Regions from separate parts of the Duganella sp. GW821-FHT01E12 genome, predicted to be linked through region 1. Evidence: predicted binding sites of a transcription regulator. Region 1 holds the regulator's gene; each other region holds the start of a gene.

What was found. The regulator HrcA, encoded in region 1, represses chaperone genes, less so after heat shock. The targets are predictions, from matches to a motif close to TTAGCACTCNNNNNNNNNGAGTGCTAA.
Region 2: a site for HrcA is predicted at 4,162-4,188, ahead of groES (co-chaperone GroES). Genes of this name have one in related genera too.
Region 3: a site for HrcA is predicted at 3,567-3,593, ahead of rpoH (RNA polymerase sigma factor RpoH). Genes of this name have one in related genera too.

The regions. Positions count from the first base shown of each region.
Region 1 is NZ_JBWKWR010000014.1:58,398-64,666, reverse strand. Features, by position in the region: gene AC07WS_RS27300 (metallophosphoesterase family protein) at 1-882, opposite strand, end outside; gene AC07WS_RS27295 (HAD family hydrolase) at 989-1,690, shown strand; gene hrcA (heat-inducible transcriptional repressor HrcA) at 1,759-2,775, shown strand; gene fur (ferric iron uptake transcriptional regulator) at 2,779-3,207, opposite strand; gene AC07WS_RS27280 (outer membrane protein assembly factor BamE) at 3,475-4,125, shown strand; gene dapB (4-hydroxy-tetrahydrodipicolinate reductase) at 4,142-4,948, shown strand; gene AC07WS_RS27270 (MotA/TolQ/ExbB proton channel family protein) at 4,948-5,622, shown strand; gene AC07WS_RS27265 (ExbD/TolR family protein) at 5,711-6,136, shown strand; gene AC07WS_RS27260 (barstar family protein) at 6,136-6,269, shown strand, end outside.
Region 2 is NZ_JBWKWR010000002.1:552,657-558,925, forward strand. Features, by position in the region: gene AC07WS_RS07750 (ABC transporter ATP-binding protein) at 1-761, opposite strand, end outside; gene AC07WS_RS07755 (hypothetical protein) at 758-1,318, opposite strand; gene AC07WS_RS07760 (MauE/DoxX family redox-associated membrane protein) at 1,311-1,829, opposite strand; gene AC07WS_RS07765 (SDH family Clp fold serine proteinase) at 1,826-2,698, opposite strand; gene AC07WS_RS07770 (ATP-grasp domain-containing protein) at 2,689-3,693, opposite strand; gene AC07WS_RS07775 (hypothetical protein) at 3,768-3,959, opposite strand; gene groES (co-chaperone GroES) at 4,273-4,563, shown strand; gene groL (chaperonin GroEL) at 4,612-6,258, shown strand.
Region 3 is NZ_JBWKWR010000005.1:308,559-314,827, forward strand. Features, by position in the region: gene AC07WS_RS17145 (MerR family transcriptional regulator) at 1-665, shown strand, start outside; gene ftsY (signal recognition particle-docking protein FtsY) at 785-1,813, shown strand; gene AC07WS_RS17155 (cell division ATP-binding protein FtsE) at 1,833-2,489, shown strand; gene ftsX (permease-like cell division protein FtsX) at 2,486-3,406, shown strand; gene rpoH (RNA polymerase sigma factor RpoH) at 3,679-4,578, shown strand; gene AC07WS_RS17170 (hypothetical protein) at 4,625-4,891, opposite strand; gene AC07WS_RS17175 (hypothetical protein) at 5,029-5,526, shown strand; gene ggt (gamma-glutamyltransferase) at 5,542-6,269, shown strand, end outside.

The DNA of each region.
Region 1 (6,269 bases):
GTTGGCGGTGTCGAGCACCAGCAGCTGGGTGTCCTGGCCGATCGGCACGGCGTAGGGCTCGCTGTAGTTGCCGAGCGCGTCGTCGGCGGCGGCGTTGCAGTCGCGTCCGGGCAGCAGCGGGCGCGGATCGAGCAGGCGCCAGTAGCCCTGGCCGCCGCGCAGGCAGTTCTCGTGGTTGCCGCGCGCCATGATCCACGGCGCCGCCCGCAGCAGCGCCGCGCCGGGCGCGAAGAAGTCGGCGTCCCAGGCGTCCCAGCCGTAGCCCCAGGGACTGCCGGCGCAGCCGGCGTCGCCGTCCGGGCAGGCGTTTTCGCGGTAGTGGTAGTCGCCCACGTGGATCACCAGCTCCGGGCCCCACGCGGCGGCCGCGGCCGCGATGGCGGCGAACGGATAGTCGGCCGCGCGGTTGCAGGCCTGGTAGCTGTGGCTGCTCTTTTGCAGGCGGCAGCCGGTGTCGCCGATGACCACGATGCGGCGCGGCGCGGCCGGCGGCAGCGGCAATGTCCGGCCCAGCACGCTGGCCTGGGCGTAGCTGCCGGCGGCCGGCAGCGCGGCCTCGCAGGTCAGCAGCGGGAAGGCGGCCGGCTTGGAATCGGCCGGCGCCGACGCCGTGGCGCGCAGCGGCAGCGTGGCGGCCGGCGCGCGCAAGGCCATCGGCTGGACGCGGCCGTCGATGGCGATGGCGGGGCAGGCGGGGGCGTCGATCAGCACGCGCGCGACGGCGGCGCCGCCTTCGCCCAGCACCACGAAGGAGGTGAAGGCCGGCGGCTGGCCGACGGTGGCGCAGCCGGCCAGCAGGGCGGCAGGCAGGGCGATGGACAGGGCGGCTGACAGGGCGGCTGCCGGCGGCGCACGGCGGCGCACGGTTGCGAGGATGGTCAAGGGCACGGGGTCTCCAGCGGGGCAATCCGATAATTTACCACGCCGTCGCCGGGCGGCAATCGGTGCGACAATACGCAGATTCCACAACCACCGACCGTAAGCCACCATGACCCCACGCCGCCCGCACGCCCTGCTGTTCGACCTTGACGACACCCTGTGGCCGATCGCCCCGGTGATCGCGGCGGCGGAAACCAGCTGGCACGCCTGGCTGGCCGAGCACGCGCCCGAGGTGACGCGGCGCTACTCGGTCGAGGCGCTGCGCGCGCGCCGCGCGGCCCTGCTGGAACAGCAGCCCGAGCTGGTGGTGGACCTGTACCGGCTGCGCCGCCTGACGCTGGAGCAGGCCTTCGCCGAGGCCGGAGCCGACGCCGCCCACATCGACGGCGCCATGCGCCACTTCCACGTGCAGCGCAACGCCGTCACGCCGTTCGGCGAGGTGCCGGCCGCGCTGGCGCAGCTGCAGGCCATGCTGCGCCTGGGCGTGGTCACCAACGGCAACGCCGACCTTGAAGTCATCGGCCTGCACCACCATTTCGACACCGTGCTGGCCTCGGCGCGCTTCGGCCGCGCCAAGCCCGACCCGTCCATTTTCCTGGCCGCCTGCGAGGCCATGGGCGTGGCGCCGCGCGACGCGGTCTACGTCGGCGACGACCTGCGGCTGGACGTGCAGGGCGCGCAGGGCGCCGGCCTGCGGGCGGTGTGGATGAACCGCCGGGGCGCGCAGCACGAGGCCGGCATCGCGCCGGACGCCACCTGCGCCAGTTTCGATGAACTTCTGGCATGGGTTCGTGCGCAAATGCAGCATTGATGCCACGCGGCGGCCCCCGTCCGGCGCGGAGCGTGCATAATATGCAGAAATACCATCAGTGAATGACCATGCAACTCGATACACGCGCACAAACCTTGCTCAAGGCCCTAGTCGAACGCTACATCGCGGACGGCCAGCCGGTGGGCTCGCGCGCCTTGTCCAAGATCTCCGGGCTGGACCTGTCGCCGGCCACCATCCGCAACATCATGGCCGACCTGGAGGAACTGGGCTATGTCGCCAGTCCCCACACCTCGGCCGGCCGGGTGCCGACGCCGCGCGGCTACCGCATCTTCGTCGACACCCTGCTCACCGTGCAGCACCTCGACGAGCAGTCGGTGGAGGGGCGCATGCGGCTGCAGGCGCCGCAGCCGCACAAGATGATCGCCAACGCGGCGCAGATGCTGTCGTCGCTGTCGCAGTTCGCCGGCGTGGTGCTCAGCCCGCGGCGCGAATCGGTGTTCCAGCAGATCGAGTTCCTGCGGCTGGGGGAGAAGCGCATCCTGCTGGTGATCGTCGGCCCGACCGGCGACGTGCAGAACCGGCTGCTGCTGACCGACGTCGACTACAGCCCGGCGCAGCTGGTGCAGTCGGCCAACTACATCAACCAGAACTACGGCGGCCTGGCGTTCGACGAGGTGCACACGCGGCTGCACAGCGAGGTGCGCCAGCTGCGCGACGACATGGGCCGGCTGATGCAGGCGGCGGTGGAGGCGGGCAGCGAGGCGATGGCCGACAGCTCGGACGACATGGTCATCTCGGGCGAGCGCAACCTGCTGTCGGTGAGCGACCTGTCGTCCAACATGACGTCGCTGCGGCAGATGTTCGACATGTTCGAGCAGAAGACCGGGCTGATGCAGCTGCTCGACGTGTCGAGCAAGGCCAGCGGGGTGCAGATCTACATCGGCGGCGAATCGAGCCTGGTGCCGATGGACGAGATGAGCGTGGTGACCGCGCCGTACACGGCCAACGGCAAGATCGTCGGCACGCTGGGCGTGATCGGGCCGACGCGCATGGCCTACGAGCGGGTGATACCGATCGTCGACATCACGGCCAAGCTGCTATCGAACGCGCTCAGCCATAATTGACCGTCAAGGGCGGTGCGGGCAGGCGGTCTTGGTGCAGTTGCCGTAGATGGCCAGCGCGTGCTCGGCGATCTTGAAGCCGCGCTCCTTGGCCACCAGCTGCTGGCGCGTCTCGATTTCCTCGTCGAAGAATTCCTCCACCCGGCCGCAGTCCAGGCACACCAGATGGTCGTGGTGCGAGCCCTCGTTCAATTCGAAGATGGCCTTGCCGGTCTCGAAGTGATTGCGGTTGAGCAGGCCGGCCTGCTCGAACTGGGTCAGCACCCGGTACACGGTCGCCAGGCCCACGTCCATATTGTCGGACAACAGGATCTTGTACACATCCTCGGCGGTCAGGTGGCGCACTTCGCTATTCTGGAAGATGTCCAGGATTTTGAGGCGGGGCAGCGTGGCTTTGAGGCCGCTGGCCTTCAGATCGGTGGGATTGTTGCTCATGGTGGCGACTCTTAATGGTGGTTGGCGATTGCTAGGCGACAGTTTAACGCACTCCGGCTGCCACCGCACCCTCCGCGCCGCGCGGGCCGGCCGGCGTGAAATTTACATTTGCAATGTTTTACAATTATTCTTTATAAAACAAGGACATAGTCGCCGATTTGCTGGATAATGCCATCTCTCCGAGTGCCCGCGCAGCCCCATGTCGCACCTTGTGCTTTATGATATAGCGTTTTTCGGCACTTCCGCTCGATCAGATTGAGGACAACCATGCGCGTCACCCAGGCTTTATCGCAGTCTTTGTTGCACCGTTTCACCCGCCGCGCGCCGCTGCTGGCCGGCGCCGTATGCATCGCGCTGGCCGCGGGCGGCTGCGCGTCCAACACCACGCTGGGCGAGAAATCGACCGACGTGAAGGAAACCGGCATCACGCTCGACGCCAACAAGGGTGCGCAGACGACCACCATCACCAAGCTGCAGAAGTTCATGTGGTTCTTCTCGCCCTACCGTCCCGACATCCAGCAGGGCAACTTCGTCTCCGAGGAAATGCTGTCCCAGCTCAAGACCGGCATGACGCGCGAACAGGTGCGCTTCATCTTCGGCACCGCGCTGCTGGCCGACCCGTTCCACGCCGACCGCTGGGACTACGCGTTCCGCATGGCCAAGGGCAACGGCGAACTCACCACCAGCCGCGTGATCGTGTTCTTCGACAAGGACGGCAAGGTGGCGCGCTGGGAGGGCGGCAACCTGCCGACCGAAAAAGATTACATCGCCCGCATCGCCGGCCCGGCGCCCAAGGTCAAGAAGGACCTGAACACGCCGGACGCGCGCCCGGTCGGCAACACCTCGCCGATTCCGGCCGGCGCCGACAATTCCGCCGCCGCGCCGGTCGGCGTGACGGTGAACAACGACAAGAAATAAGCACGAGGACAGCAGCATGACCAACCTGAACATCGCCATCGCCGGCGCCGGCGGCCGCATGGGCCGCATCCTGATCGAAGCGGTGCTCGACGCGCCCGACGCCCGCCTGTCCGGCGCGCTGGACCGCGCGGGCTCGGCCAACATCGGCAGCGACGCCGCCGCCTTCCTCGGCAAGCCGGCCGGCGTGGCGGTGGAGTCCGACCTGGCCAAGGGCCTGGCCGGCGCGCAGTTCCTGATCGACTTCACCCGCCCCGAGGGCACGCTGGAGCACCTGGCCTATTGCGCCGAGCACGGCATCAAGATGATCATCGGCACCACCGGCTTCGACGAGGCGGGCAAGGCGGCGATCGCGGCGGCGGCCAAGAAGACCGCCATCGTGTTCTCGCCCAACTTCAGCGTCGGCGTCAACGTCACGCTCAAGCTGCTGCAGCAGGCGGCCAAGGCGCTGGCGGTCGGCTACGACATCGAGGTGATCGAAGCCCACCACCGCCACAAGGTCGACGCCCCGTCCGGCACCGCGCTGAAGATGGGCGAAGTGCTGGCCGACGCGCTGGGCCGCGACCTCAAGGATTGCGCGGTCTACGCGCGCGAAGGCGTGACCGGCGAGCGCGACCCGTCGTCGATCGGCTTCGCCACCATCCGCGGCGGCGACATCGTCGGCGACCACACCGTGCTGTTCGCCGGCACCGGCGAGCGCATCGAGATCAGCCACAAGTCCAGCAGCCGCGTGACCTACGCGCACGGCTCGCTGCGCGCCTGCCGCTTCCTGGCCGACAAGGCCACCGGTCTGTACGACATGAACGACGTGCTGGCGCTGAACTGATGACGGCCAACCACTTCACCCTGGCCAGCTACTGGGAGCAGGGCGACGCCATCAGCCACATCGTGGCGCTGGTGTTGCTGGCGATGTCGCTGGTGAGCTGGTTCTTCATCCTGTCCAAGGCGTATGCCGCGTGGCGCATCCGCCGCAGCGCGCCGGCCGTGCAGGCGTTCTGGGAGGCGCCGTCGATGCAGGACGGCGTGGCCGCGCTGAGCCTGGCCGATCCCGAGCAGGTCTTCCTGCCGCTGGTCCAGCAGGGCGCGGCGCAGCTCAAGGCCGGCGGCCGCGTGTCGCTGGGCGGCGAGATGGGCCACGCCGCGCAGGTGACGCGCGTGCTGCGGGTGGCGATCCAGCATTCCACCAACCGCCTCGAGGGCGGGCTGACCCTGCTGGCCTCGATCGGCGCCACCGCGCCGTTTGTCGGGCTGCTGGGCACGGTGTGGGGCATCTACCACGCGCTGGCCAATGTGTCGGCCAGCGGCACGGTGCAGATCGACAAGGTGGCCGGCCCGGTGGGCGAGGCGCTGATCATGACCGCCATCGGCCTGACGGTGGCCATCCCGGCCGTGCTGGCGTATAACGGATTCAACCGCGTCAACCGGCTGACCCTGGCCGAGCTGGACGCCTTCGCGCACGATCTGCACGCCTACCTGACTAAGGGCGGGGGTCAAGTCTGACATTCGGACACGACCTCAACAGTAGGCGCGCGCCTACTGTTGAGGCCGTGTCCGAATGTCAGACTTGACCCCATTATTGGGAGCTAGCATGAGTTTTGGTGCATTCAACCACCACCGCAATCCGGGCCCGATGGCCGATATCAACGTCACGCCGATGGTCGATGTGATGCTGGTGCTGCTGGTGATCTTCATCCTCAGCGCGCCGATGTTCACCAACGCCGTCAAGCTGGACCTGCCGAAGGCGCAGGCGCAGGCCAATCCGCAGCAGGCGGCCACGGTCACGCTGGCTATCGACGGCGCCGGCAAGATATTCTGGAACAACGATCCGGTCGAGCTCAGCGTGCTGGAGGCGCGCCTGGTGGAGGCGGCCAAGCTGGAGCCGCAACCGGAGCTGCAGCTGCGCGCCGACAAGGACACCCGCTACGAAGTGGTGGCGCAGGTGATGGCCGCCGCGCAATCGAATGGCTTAACGAAATTGGGGTTCGTGACGGACCCGAGGAAAGAGAAAAAATAATGGCAACCGCAGAACTGAACGGCGCGGCGATCACCGATTTCGCCAGCTTCCACGCCGCCTGCAAGGCCGCGCTGGGCTTCCCCGACGGCTACGGCAACACCATGGACGCCTGGGTCGATTGCCTGAGCTACCT
Region 2 (6,269 bases), on a different contig from region 1:
CCGAAGTCCAGCACCGACAGGCCGGCGCGAAACGCCGACTGCCGCCGGGTGCCGGCCAGCGACAGCTCCAGCAGGCGGCGGCAGGCCCCGGCGTAGCTGGCCGACGCCCCGCCCTGCTGGTTGAACGCCTGCACCAGCCGCACGTGGGCGAAATGCTCGTGCGCGACGCGGCCGCTGTCGGCCATGCAGGCCTGCACCGCCTTGGCGTAGTCGCGGTGGGCCGCGCCCGACACCTTGCCGAAGTACAGGCTGGCCGGGACGAACACCAGCAGCATCACGCTCAGCAGCGGCGAGATGTGGAGCAGCATCGCCACGCCGCCGCCGAACATGCACAGCGCTTGCAGCGCGTTGGCCCCGCCCATGGTCAGCGACTGGTGCAGCGACTGCACGTCCCCGCTCAGGCGGCTGGTGATTTCACCGACGTGGTGGCGGTCGAAGAAGGCCACCGGCTGGTTGATCAGCGCATCGAACAGGCGGCGGCGCACGCCGTTGATGATCAGGTGTCCGGCCAGTTCGACATAGTAGTAGCGCAGCGTCGACGCGGCGGCCTGCACCAGCAGCCAGAGCAGGCCCAGGCCGACCACCGGCGCGGAGATCGTCTGCGGCCGCAGCTCCTGCACGTGGTCGATGAAGTAGGCCACGCCCTTGGGGACGACCAGCTGTATCAGCACGCCCAGGCCCATGAAAAACACCGCCGCGGCGAGCTGGCGGCGCACCGGATAGATCAGCCGCAGCCGCTCGAGATGGGGCTCGAAATTCATGGCGCGCCCGCCGCCGCGGTCTCGGCGGCCTCGGCAAGCTGGACGCGCAAGTCCTGCCAGTTGTCGTCGCCTATCATGCCTGCCGCTTCCAGCACGCCCTCGTGACTGACCATCAGGTAGGACGGCGAGACCAACGTGGGATTGAGCAGCTTGTAGTCGCGCATCGCCACCCGCAGCGCCCGCGTCAGCGGGAAGGCGCCGCGCAGAAACTGGCGCAGGCGCCAGCCCGGTTCGTGGCTGACGATCCATATGTCCAGCCCCGCCTGCTCGGCCGGCGCCAGCATGCGGCCGATCTCTGGCAGCTTGGTCTTGCACTTCGGGCATTTGCTCGACAAGAACAGCAGCGCGGCCGCCTGGCCGCCGGCACCCAGGCGATGCACCGCGCCGCCGCGCAGCGCGCGCGCCGACACCTGCGGCAGCGGCGCGCCCGGCGGCAGCGCCTCGGGCGTGTCGCGCTCGCGCCGCGCCGTATGCAGCACCGACAGCGTCAGCTTGAGGTTGAGCGCCAGGCCGAGGGCCAGCAGCGCCAGGGTCAGGTGAAGGATCGGGCTATCCATCGCTCGGGCTCAACAAGTGGACAATTTCGTGGAAGTGCACGGCGACGACGCAGGCCAGACAGCCCAGCGACAGCGCCAGCAGCGCGACATGCCACGGCGGCGCGAACCCGGCCGGCAGCGCCAGGCCGGCGGCGATCGCCGCCATCACCAGCCCGTTGCGCAGCAGGTCCAGGCCGGACAGCGAGCGCTCGGCCTCGCCGAAGCAGCCGCAGCGGACCACGCTCTGCGTATAAAACTTGTAGCCGACCAGCGCCGTGAACACGGCCAGCATCAGCAGCGCGGCCAGCAGGCCGGCGCGCGCCAGGCCGCCGAGCAGCAGCGCGGCCACCGCCAGTTCGGCCGCCGCCACCGTGGGCGCAGCCAGCGCGCGCTGCGCCGCGCCCATGCCGAACAGGCTGGCCAGGTTGTCGCGGAAGCCGGCCAGGTCGCGCAGCTTGGCCGTGGCGGCGGCCAGCATCAGCAGCGCGACAAAGTAGCGCAGTATCTCGCCCAGGAATTGGCCGGTGCTCATCGCGGGTAGCGCTCCACGCTCCACGACGGCGCCAGGCCGCCCGGCTGCCGGCGGCGCTCGCTGGCGCCGTGGCGCGTGGCGAACAGCGCATCGCACCACGGCGCGTCCTCGCTGGCGCGCTGGCCGCCGCCGACGTGGCCCTGCAGCAGCCGCGAGATTTCCCACGCCGGCCGCTCGACCGCCGCGTCGCCGCGCACGCGCAGGCCCAGCGCCGCCAGCTCCTCGCGCGTGATCGCATAGTAGTGCGAGTGGTAGCCGGCCATCAGCTGGCCCACCAGCCGGCTGCGGAACGCCGCGTCCTCGCCGGGCAGGTGAAAGGCCAGCAGCTGCTCGCCGATCTGCTGCTGCTCCAGCGTGCTGCGGTAGAAGGCGCCCAGGCTGGCGGGGAACACGCTGCCGCACAGCAGGGCCAGCGCCTGCTGCCGCGCCTCGTCGGCCTCCACGCCGAACCACTGCTGTGCCATGTCGCCCAGGCATTTGATGTCGAGGCCGGAGAAGGCCGTGCCGTCGGCGCCGTTGAGCAGCGGATCGATGGGCGAGAACAGCGCCAGCTCGCCGGCGATGATCTCGTCGCCGCACAAGGTCAGCAGCGTGGCGGCCGACTCGCAGTGGTAGGGCACGATGAAGCTCAGCTGCCCGGCCTGGGCGCGCAGCAGCAGCGCGATGCGGCGCGCGGCCTGCACCTCGCCGCCGCGTCCGTGCAGCACCACGTCCAGCCGGCGCGCCGGAGCCAGGTCGCGGCATTGTTCGTACAGCGCCGGCAGCAGTTCCATTTCCAGGTGCGACGCGGCCAGCACCAGCACGCGGCTGTCGCGCACTGCCTCCAGCTCGCGGATGCGGTCGGCGAGGACGGTGTGCTCTAGTGCCATTGCGCGCCCTCCGCCAACGTGTCGGCCATGGCATCGATCATCTTAAACTCCGGTATCAATTGTTCGATATACAGGAACTGGCCTGCGGGATTATTTTCGAGGAACACCACCTCGCCATCGGGCGTGACGATCAGGTCCAGCGCGCCGTAGTTCAAGTCGTAGCTGCGCACGAAGGCCACGCAGCGCCGCCGCAGCTCGTCGGGCAGTTGCGCCGCCTCGTAGCGGATCGGCGCCGACATGTCGCGCGAATCGACGGCCGTGCGGGCGTCGTCCTGGCTGTGGATCCTGGCGGCGAACACCCGCTCGCCGATCACCGTCACCCGCAGCTCATATTGCTTGGGGATGTAGCGCTGGAAGTGGCAATGCAACTGGCCGACCGCTTCGACGTTGCGCAGCATGTCGTCGTCGACGATGGTGGTGCCGAGCCCGCCAGTGCTGCGCTGCTCCGGCGCCAGCTGCTCGCCGCCCAGCATCGGGTCCGACAGCGACTTGAAGATCATGTCGCCGGCCAGGCTGTCCTTGAACGCCAGCACCTCGCCCGGCGCGTTGGTGGTCAGCGAGTCCGGCACCACAAAGCCCATGCGGGCGGCGCGCTTGAGCTGCTCGCCCTTCCACTGCGCGCCGCGCAGCGCCAGCGGGTGGCTGATCCAGTAGCAGTCCAGCGTGTAGAGCAGGCTGAACAAGGCGTGTTCCGCCTCCTGCCTGGCGTAGGCCAGTTCCTGCGGCGCCAGCTCGTCGCTGAGGAAGGTGAATTCGGCCGGCTTGCGTATCCACACCGCGCCCACCTCGGCCAGATCGAGCCAGTGCTCGTCGCCACGGCGGCGTAGCTTGTGGTGCAGCGCGCCGCCGGCATGCCACTGGCAGGTCTGGAAGTCGCGCGGGAAGCGGTCCAGGTCCAGCCGGAACAGCCGGTGCCCGCCGGCCGCCAGCCTGGCGGCGACCAGGTCGGCATGCAGATCCTGGCTGTTGGTGACAATCAAAATCGTCTTGCTCATCGAATGCTCCACGACTGGGCGAAAAACAAAAAAGCCTTGCTGACGCAGCAAGGCTTTCGTGGACGGGCCAGTACTTAGCAGTAGATGCCTTTGTCGTTCCGGTGGTAGATGTTGTCGTAATCGCGGTAGTTGTCGAAGTCGACCGGGCCGGTGCAGCCGGCCACGGCAACGCCGTCGCGGACTTTCCATTGTTCTGCAGGTTTTTCTTGTGCCTGTTTCGCAGCCAGTTTGAATGCGAACAGTTTTGCCTCTTTTTGATCTGCCATTTTCATAGTCCTTAAAGAATATTGAAAAATTAACACAGTCTCTATTTGCAGCTTTGCAATAGTAGGAGCTTGGTCAGACGTTGTCAACTTCTATACCAAAAGTGCAAACATTCCTTTTTGGGTACAGATCCGCATCATTTTTGTGCTTATTTGTGTGCACGCAAGCCTAGCGTCTTGAAATACGGCAGGGTCGTCCCTATAATTGGCACTCGTTCTAAGGGAGTGCTAACAGCGCTCTCGACCAAACTTTCCGCTACAGCAACGTTGTTGGTGTAGCAACAAACTGTACCATTGTTAATTTAAGGAGTTTTGTATGAACCTTCGCCCTTTGAACGATCGCGTAATCGTCAAACGCCTCGACCAGGAAACCAAAACTGCGTCCGGCCTGATCATCCCTGATGCGGCCGCTGAAAAACCGGATCAAGGCGAAGTGCTCGCCGTCGGCAATGGCAAGATTCTGGAAGACGGCAAAGTCCGTCCGCTGGACGTCAAAGTGGGCGACCGTGTCCTGTTCGGCAAATACGCCGGCCAGACCGTCAAGGTCGATGGCCAGGAACTGATGGTCATGCGCGAAGAAGACATCATGGCAATCGTCGTCAAGTAATTGACACGCACGTTTGCACTAGTACTCACCTAATTCTGGAGAAACAACATGGCAGCTAAAGAAGTAATTTTCGGCGACGCAGCGCGCGCCAAAATGGTTGAAGGCGTCAACGTCCTGGCCAACGCAGTCAAAGTCACCCTGGGCCCGAAAGGCCGCAACGTGGTGCTGGAGCGCTCCTTCGGCGCCCCGACCGTCACCAAGGACGGCGTCTCGGTCGCCAAGGAAGTCGAACTGAAAGACAAGCTGCAGAACATGGGCGCGCAGATGGTCAAGGAAGTTGCTTCCCGCACCAGCGACAACGCCGGCGACGGCACCACCACCGCCACCGTGCTGGCCCAGGCCATCGTGCGCGAAGGCATGAAGTTCGTGGCCGCCGGCATGAACCCGATGGACCTGAAGCGCGGCATCGACAAGGCCGTTGCCGCGACCGTCGAGCAGATCGCCATCATCGCCCGTCCATGCACCACCACCAAGGAAATCGCCCAGGTCGGTTCGATCTCCGCCAACTCGGATTCGTCGATCGGCGACCGCATCGCTGAAGCGATGGAAAAAGTCGGCAAAGAAGGCGTCATCACCGTGGAAGACGGCAAGTCGCTGAACGACGAGCTGGACATCGTTGAAGGTATGCAGTTCGACCGCGGCTACCTGTCGCCATACTTCATCAACAACCAAGAGAAGCAAGTCGCGATCCTGGACAATCCATTCGTCCTGCTGTGCGACAAGAAGATCTCCAACATCCGCGACCTGCTGCCGGTACTGGAACAAGTCGCCAAAGCCGGCCGTCCACTGCTGATCATCGCCGAAGACATCGAAGGCGAAGCACTGGCCACCCTGGTGGTGAACAACATCCGCGGCATCCTGAAAACCTGCGCAGTCAAAGCCCCAGGCTTCGGCGACCGTCGCAAGGCCATGCTGGAAGACATCGCGATCCTGACCGGCGGTCAAGTGGTTGCTGAAGAAGTCGGCATGACCCTGGAAAAAATCACCCTGGAAGAACTGGGCCAGGCCAAGCGCATCGAAGTCGGCAAGGAAAACACCATCGTCATCGACGGTGCCGGCCGCGCTGAAGGCATCGAAGGCCGCGTCAAGCAGATCCGCGTGCAGATCGAAGAAGCGACCTCGGACTACGACCGTGAAAAACTGCAAGAGCGCGTGGCCAAGCTGGCCGGCGGCGTTGCCGTGATCAAGGTTGGCGCAGCCACCGAAGTCGAAATGAAAGAGAAGAAAGCCCGCGTCGAAGATGCACTGCACGCCACCCGCGCTGCCGTGGAAGAAGGCATCGTGCCAGGCGGCGGCGTAGCCCTGCTGCGCGCTCGTGCCGCGCTGAACGTCAAAGGCGACAATCCTGACCAGGAAGCTGGCATCAAGATCGTGCTGCGCGCGATGGAAGAGCCACTGCGCATGATCGTGCAAAACGCTGGCGAAGAAGCGTCGGTGGTGGTTGCTGCGGTTCTGGCCGGCAAAGGCAACTACGGCTACAACGCCGCCAACGGCACCTACGGCGACATGGTGGAAATGGGCGTTCTGGACCCAGCGAAAGTCACCCGTTCGGCACTGCAAAACGCAGCCTCGATCGCTGGCCTGATGCTGACCACCGACTGCATGATCGCTGAAGTCACCGAAGACAAACCAGCCGGCGGCATGGGCGGTATGGGTGGCATGGGCGGCATGGGCGGCATGGACGGCATGATGTAATTGCCGGCATA
Region 3 (6,269 bases), on a different contig from region 1:
ACGGCGCCAGCGTGCCGCCGCCCGCCCTGCAAAGCTACCTCGACCTGTGCAAGAGCCACCAGATGGAGGCGCTGCGCCGCAAGCTGTCGCAGGCGCTCTTGATGATGGGCCTGAAAAGCTTCGTGATCGAACTGGTGGCGCCGCTGACCGCGCTGATCGGCGAAGCCTGGGCCAGCGGCGCGCTGGCCACCTTCGAGGAACATCTATATACCGAATCGTTGACGGTGGTCATGCGCAGCGCCATCTTCGCCATGCCGCAGGCCAACGCCAGCAACCTGGGCGCGCCGCGCATCATGCTCACCACGCTGCCGCAGGAACGCGACGGCCTGGGCCTGCTGATGGCCGAGGCCATGTGCGTGGCCGAGGGCGCCCACTGCATCTCGCTGGGCGTGCAGACGCCGCTGCTCGACATCGTCGAGGCGGCCCGCGTGCAGCGCATCGACATCATCGCGCTGTCGTTCTCGGTCGGCATGAACGCGCGCCAGGCGCTGGACGCGCTGGCCGAGCTGCACACCCGCCTGGGCGGCAGCATCGAACTGTGGGCCGGCGGCGGCAACGCCGCGTTCAAGCGCCGCCGCCCGCCCTACGTGCGGGTCTACGCGCTGGCCGACATCAGCGCCGCCATCGGCGAATGGCGCCAGCGCCACGCCGCCGCGGCCGGCTGAAATCTTGTCATTCGGGTAGCATGGCCGGGCGGGGGCGCCGCGCTCTGGTAAAATAGCGGCATTTTCCCCGTGTCCGGCGCTGCCGGCCATCTGCTTGAAGCGCCCCCAACCACATGTCCATGTTTAGTTTCTTCAAGAAAAAACCCGTCGCCCCGGAAGTGCCGCAGGTTCACGCCCCGGCACCGGCCCCCACCCCCGCCGCTGAACCGTCCGTCCTGCCCGAGCTGCTGCCCATCGAGGAGCCGGCGCCCAAGCTGTCGTGGATGTCGCGCCTGAAGGCCGGCCTGTCCAAGACCTCGAACAACCTGTCCATCCTGTTCGTCGGCGCCAAGATCGACGACGACCTGTACGACGAGCTGGAGGCGGCCCTGCTGATGTCCGACGCCGGCGTCGACGCCACCCAGTACCTGCTCGACGCGCTCAAGCAAAAGGTCAAGGACGACAAGCTGCTGGACGCGGCCGCCGTCAAGGCCGCGCTGAAGCAGCTGCTGATCGAGCTGCTGACCCCGCTGCAGCGTCCGTTCGAGCTGGGCCGCCACCAGCCCACCGTGATGATGATCTCCGGCGTCAACGGCGCCGGCAAGACCACCACCATCGGCAAGCTGGCCAAGCACATGCAGACGCACGGCCAGTCGGTGCTGCTGGCCGCCGGCGACACCTTCCGCGCCGCCGCCCGCGAGCAGCTGATGGTCTGGGGCCAGCGCAACAACATCACCGTGATCTCGCAAGCCTCGGGCGACCCGGCCGCCGTCTCGTTCGACGCCGTGCAGTCCGGCAAGGCCAAGGGCCTGGACGTGGTGATGATCGACACCGCCGGCCGCCTGCCGACCCAGCTGCACCTGATGGAGGAGCTGAAAAAGGTCCAGCGCGTCATCGGCAAGGGCATGGAGGGCGCGCCGCACGAAACGCTGCTGGTCATCGACGGCAACACCGGGCAGAACGCGCTGGCCCAGGTCAAGGCCTTCGACGACGCCCTCAAGCTGACCGGCCTGGTGATCACCAAGCTCGACGGCACGGCCAAGGGCGGCGTGCTGGCCGCCATCGCCCGCGTGCGCCCGGTGCCGGTGTACTTCATCGGCATCGGCGAGAAGATCGAGGACTTGCAGCCCTTCGTCGCGGCCGAGTTTGTCGAAGCCCTGCTGGGCTAACCCCAACGATAAGCGCCCCATGATCGAATTCCGCAACGTCTCGAAACAATATTCCCCCGACGCGACGGCGCTGCGCGACGTCTCGTTCACCGTGGCCAAGGGCGAGCTGGTGTTCCTGGCCGGCCCCTCGGGCGCCGGCAAGTCCACCCTGCTCAAGATGATCGCCGCCGTCGAGCGCCCCAGCGCCGGCCACGTGATCGTCAACGGCCAGGACATCGCCCGCATCAAGCCGGCCGCCGTGCCCTTCCTGCGGCGCAACCTGGGCCTGATCTTCCAGCAGCAACGGCTGCTGACCGACCGCTCCATCCTGGCCAACGTCATGCTGCCGCTGCTGGTGACGGGCGCCTCGCGCGCCCAGGCCGAGCAGCGCGCCCGCGCCGCCCTCGACAAGGTGGGCCTGCTGGAACGGGCCGGCGCCCAGCCGCTGGCCCTGTCCGGTGGCGAACAGCAGCGCGTGTCGATCGCGCGCGCCATCGTCAACCGCCCGCAGGTGATCCTGGCCGACGAACCCACCGCCAACCTGGACCGCGCCAGCGCCAACCAGGTGCTCGACGCGCTCAAGGCCTTCCATTCGGTGGGCGTGACCTGCCTGATCTCCAGCCACGACGAACAGATGCTGGACGCCGCCGCGCGCGTCATCCATCTCAAGCACGGCCAGCTGGAGGTGGCGGCATGACGCTCTGGTTCCGGCAACACCGCTACGCGCTGGCCGCGGCCCTGGTGCACCTGCGCCGCTCGCCCGGCGGCTTTGTGTTCAACATCCTGGTGGTGGCGATCGCATTGGCGCTGCCGTTCACCGGCGTCACCCTGCTCGACAACGTGCGCCCCATGTCCGAGCAGCTGTCGGTCGATCCCGAGATCAGCGTCTTCCTCAAGCAGGACACCCCGCGCGAGCAGGCCGAGGCGCTGGCCGTGTCGCTGCGCCAGACGGTGCGCGACAAGCAGGCCAGGATCGTCTTCACCCCGCGCGAAAAGGCGCTCGACCAGCTCAAGGACAAGAGCGGCCTGGCCGACGTGCTGACCACGCTGGGCGAGAACCCGCTGCCCGACAGCTACGTGCTCAAGCTCGACGCCTTCCGCAACGCCCAGGCCGGCGGCGACGTCGACCAGCTGGCCGAGCAGATCCGCGCCCTGCCCGGCGTCGACACGGTGCAGGTCGATTCGGCCTGGGTCAAGCGCCTGGCCGCGCTGCTCAACGTGCTGCGCCTGGCGCTGCTGCTGCTGGCGGCCACGCTGGGCACGGTGGTGGTGGCGGTGATCTTCAACACCATCCGCCTGCAGGTGATGACCCAGCGCGAGGAAATCCTGGTGTCCAAGCTGATCGGCGCCACCGACAGCTTCATCCACCGCCCCTTCTACTACACCGGCGCGCTGCTGGGCCTGTGCGCGGGCGGCGTGGCGCTGGGCGCGGTGTCGCTGGCGCTGCGTCCGCTCAACGTGGCGATCGCCGAATTCGCCCGGCTGTACGCCTCCGAATTCCAGCTGGCGCCGCTGCCGCCGCTGGCCATGGCCGGCCTGCTGGCCCTGTCGGCCGGCCTCGGCCTCATCGGCGCCCTGCTGTCCGTGCAGCGCCACCTGTCCCGCCTGAACTGATCCCTCCACCCTTCCGTGCGTCCGCGCACGGAAGGGCCCATCCAGCCCCCTTAGCATTAAGGCCGGCCTAAGCTCCAACGCGCATGCTTGATATTGCAGAAGCCATGATGCTTAAAAACGTCATAGTATTTTTACTATCAAAGCGATAAATATCTGGCGATTGGCACTCAAGCAAGGAGAGTGCTAATATATGGCAACTGAAGAGAAAAACAATTCTCTTCGGAACCAAGCAACATTGAGATTAAGCAACATCTTCGAGCGAAGGAATGAAAATGACTATGATGTCCGCACCGACCGCATTGGTACCCGCCACCAATCGCGCCCTGGGACTCGGGTTCACTGGCAACCTGGGCAACCTGGACGCCTACATTTCGGCCGTCAACCGCCTGCCGATGCTGACGCACGACGATGAAATCTCGCTGGCCAAGCGCCTCAAGGAAAAGAACGACCTGGGCGCCGCCCAGGAGCTGGTGCTGTCGCACCTGCGCCTGGTGGTGTCGATCGCGCGCGGCTATCTGGGCTACGGCCTGCCGCACGCCGACCTGATCCAGGAAGGCAACATCGGCCTGATGAAAGCGGTCAAGCGCTTCGACCCGGACCAGGGCGTGCGCCTGGTGTCGTACGCCATGCACTGGATCAAGGCCGAGATGCACGAGTACATCCTGAAGAACTGGCGCCTGGTCAAGGTGGCCACCACCAAGGCCCAGCGCAAGCTGTTCTTCAACCTGCGCAGCCACAAGACCGGCCTGGACGCGATGACCCCGACCCAGATCGACAGCCTGGCCAAGATGCTGGACGTCAAGCGCGAGGAAGTGATCGAGATGGAAACCCGGTTGAGCGGGCGCGACATCGCGCTGGAATCGCCCAACGACGACGAGGACGACAAGTTCGCGCCGATCGCCTACCTGTCGTCCGAGGCCAGCGAGCCGACCCGCGTGCTGGAGGCCGAACAGGTGACCCGCCTGCAATCGGAAGGGCTGGAGGAAGCGCTGGGCAAGCTGGACGCCCGCTCGCGCCGCATCGTGGAAAGCCGCTGGCTGGCCAACGACGACGGCTCCGGCGCCACCTTGCACACGTTGGCGGAAGAGTTCGGCGTCTCGGCCGAGCGCATCCGCCAGATCGAAGTGGCCGCGCTGAAGAAAATGAAGGGCGCGCTGGCCGCCTACGTGTAAGCGGCCGCGCCCTGAGGAAAGCCCCGTCCGGGGCTTTTTTTACGTTTTACGCCGCACCCAGGCCTTGCGCCAGCAGCTCGCCGACCAGCTGGTTCAGGTCGACGTCGCGCTCCTTCGCCCTGGCGTGCAGCTGCTGCACCAGCTCGCCGTTGAGCTTGACCGCGAACGGCACCAGCCCCAACGCCTGGTCGCGCTTGCGCTGTTCCCGCTTGTCGACCACCTCGGCCACCTTGCCGAAGCTGGCGGCGCCAGGGGCGGACATCTGGCCCATTAATTTTTTAGCGTCGCTTTTCGCCATGCCGGTCTTTTTCATTTTGTTCGATCTATGTGATTCAGGGCCCCCATTCTACGGCACATAGTTTGACCCAGCGCTGCAAAGCTGCGGTTCGTGCGACATCGACGTGATCTTTTTGCTAAGCTTGCCGTCTACTCTGAAGGAAGAGGATGCCAATGAAATCCACACTCGCCAGGCAGTTGATCATCCTGCCGCTGCTGGCCGCCGTGCTGGCCATGCTGCACGCCTGCGGTTCGGCGTCGGCCGTCGGCCGCGCCGGCGCCGCGCCGCAGCCGCAGCCGTTCAACCAGACCTACGTGCTGACGCAGGGCGCCAGCGTCGCCCTCGCGCCGGCCGCCATGCCCGGCGTCAGCGGCGCCACCGCCAGCGCGCCCAGCCTCAAGCTCGAGCGCGTCAACGACAGCCGCTGCCGCGTCGGCGCCGTCTGTGTATGGGCCGGCTACATCAGCTACAGCTTCGCGCTGACCGCGCCCGACGGCACCACCAGCAACTTCGTGCTGTCCGACAGCATGCCCAACGCCAGCCCCAGCGTCACGCAGAACGGCCTGACCTTCACGCTGACCGGCGTCGAACCGCAGGCGGTCCCCGCCAAGAATGAAGCTACGCCGGATTATCGGGTAAGCTTGAGGGTGAGCAACGCCCCCTCATCCTAACCCGGACCCGCGCCCATGATCCTGTCCCGCCGCCCCGCCCGCACCGTTCTCGTCTCCACCATCATCCTCACGCTGATCCTGCCGCCGGCGGCCTGGGCCAAGACCCCGGTCGCCACCGGCAGCGGCGGCGCGGTCGCCACCATCAGCGAGCCGGCGTCCAAGGCCGCGCTGGCCATCCTCAACCAGGGCGGCAACGCCATCGACGCCGCCGTCGCGGCGGCCGCCACGCTGGGCGTGACCGACCCGTTCAGCTGCGGCATCGGCGGCGGCGGCTTCATGGTCATCTACCTGGCCAGGGACAAGCGCGTGATCACCGTCGACCACCGCGAAACCGCGCCGGCCAGCTTCACGCCCACCGTGTTCCAGCACGACGGCAAGGAAATGGACTTCGACACCGTGGTCGCCAGCGGCATGTCGGTCGGCGTGCCGGGCACCGTGCGCGGCTGGCACGAGGCGCTGGACCGCTACGGCTCGATGACGTTCAAGCAGGTGCTGGCGCCGGCCATCGCCGTGGCCAGCGACGGCTTCACCGTCAACGCCAACTTCTCGCGCCTGGTCGAAGAGAGCCAGGTCAAGTTCAGCATGTTCCCCGACACCGCCGCGCTCTACCTGCGCAACGGCAAGGCCATCCAGCCCGGCAGCATCCTGCGCAACCCCGGCATGGCCAAGGCCTACCGCGAGCTGGCGGCCGGCGGCGTCAAGGTCTTCTACGAGGGCAAGATCGGCCGCGCCGTGGTCGACGC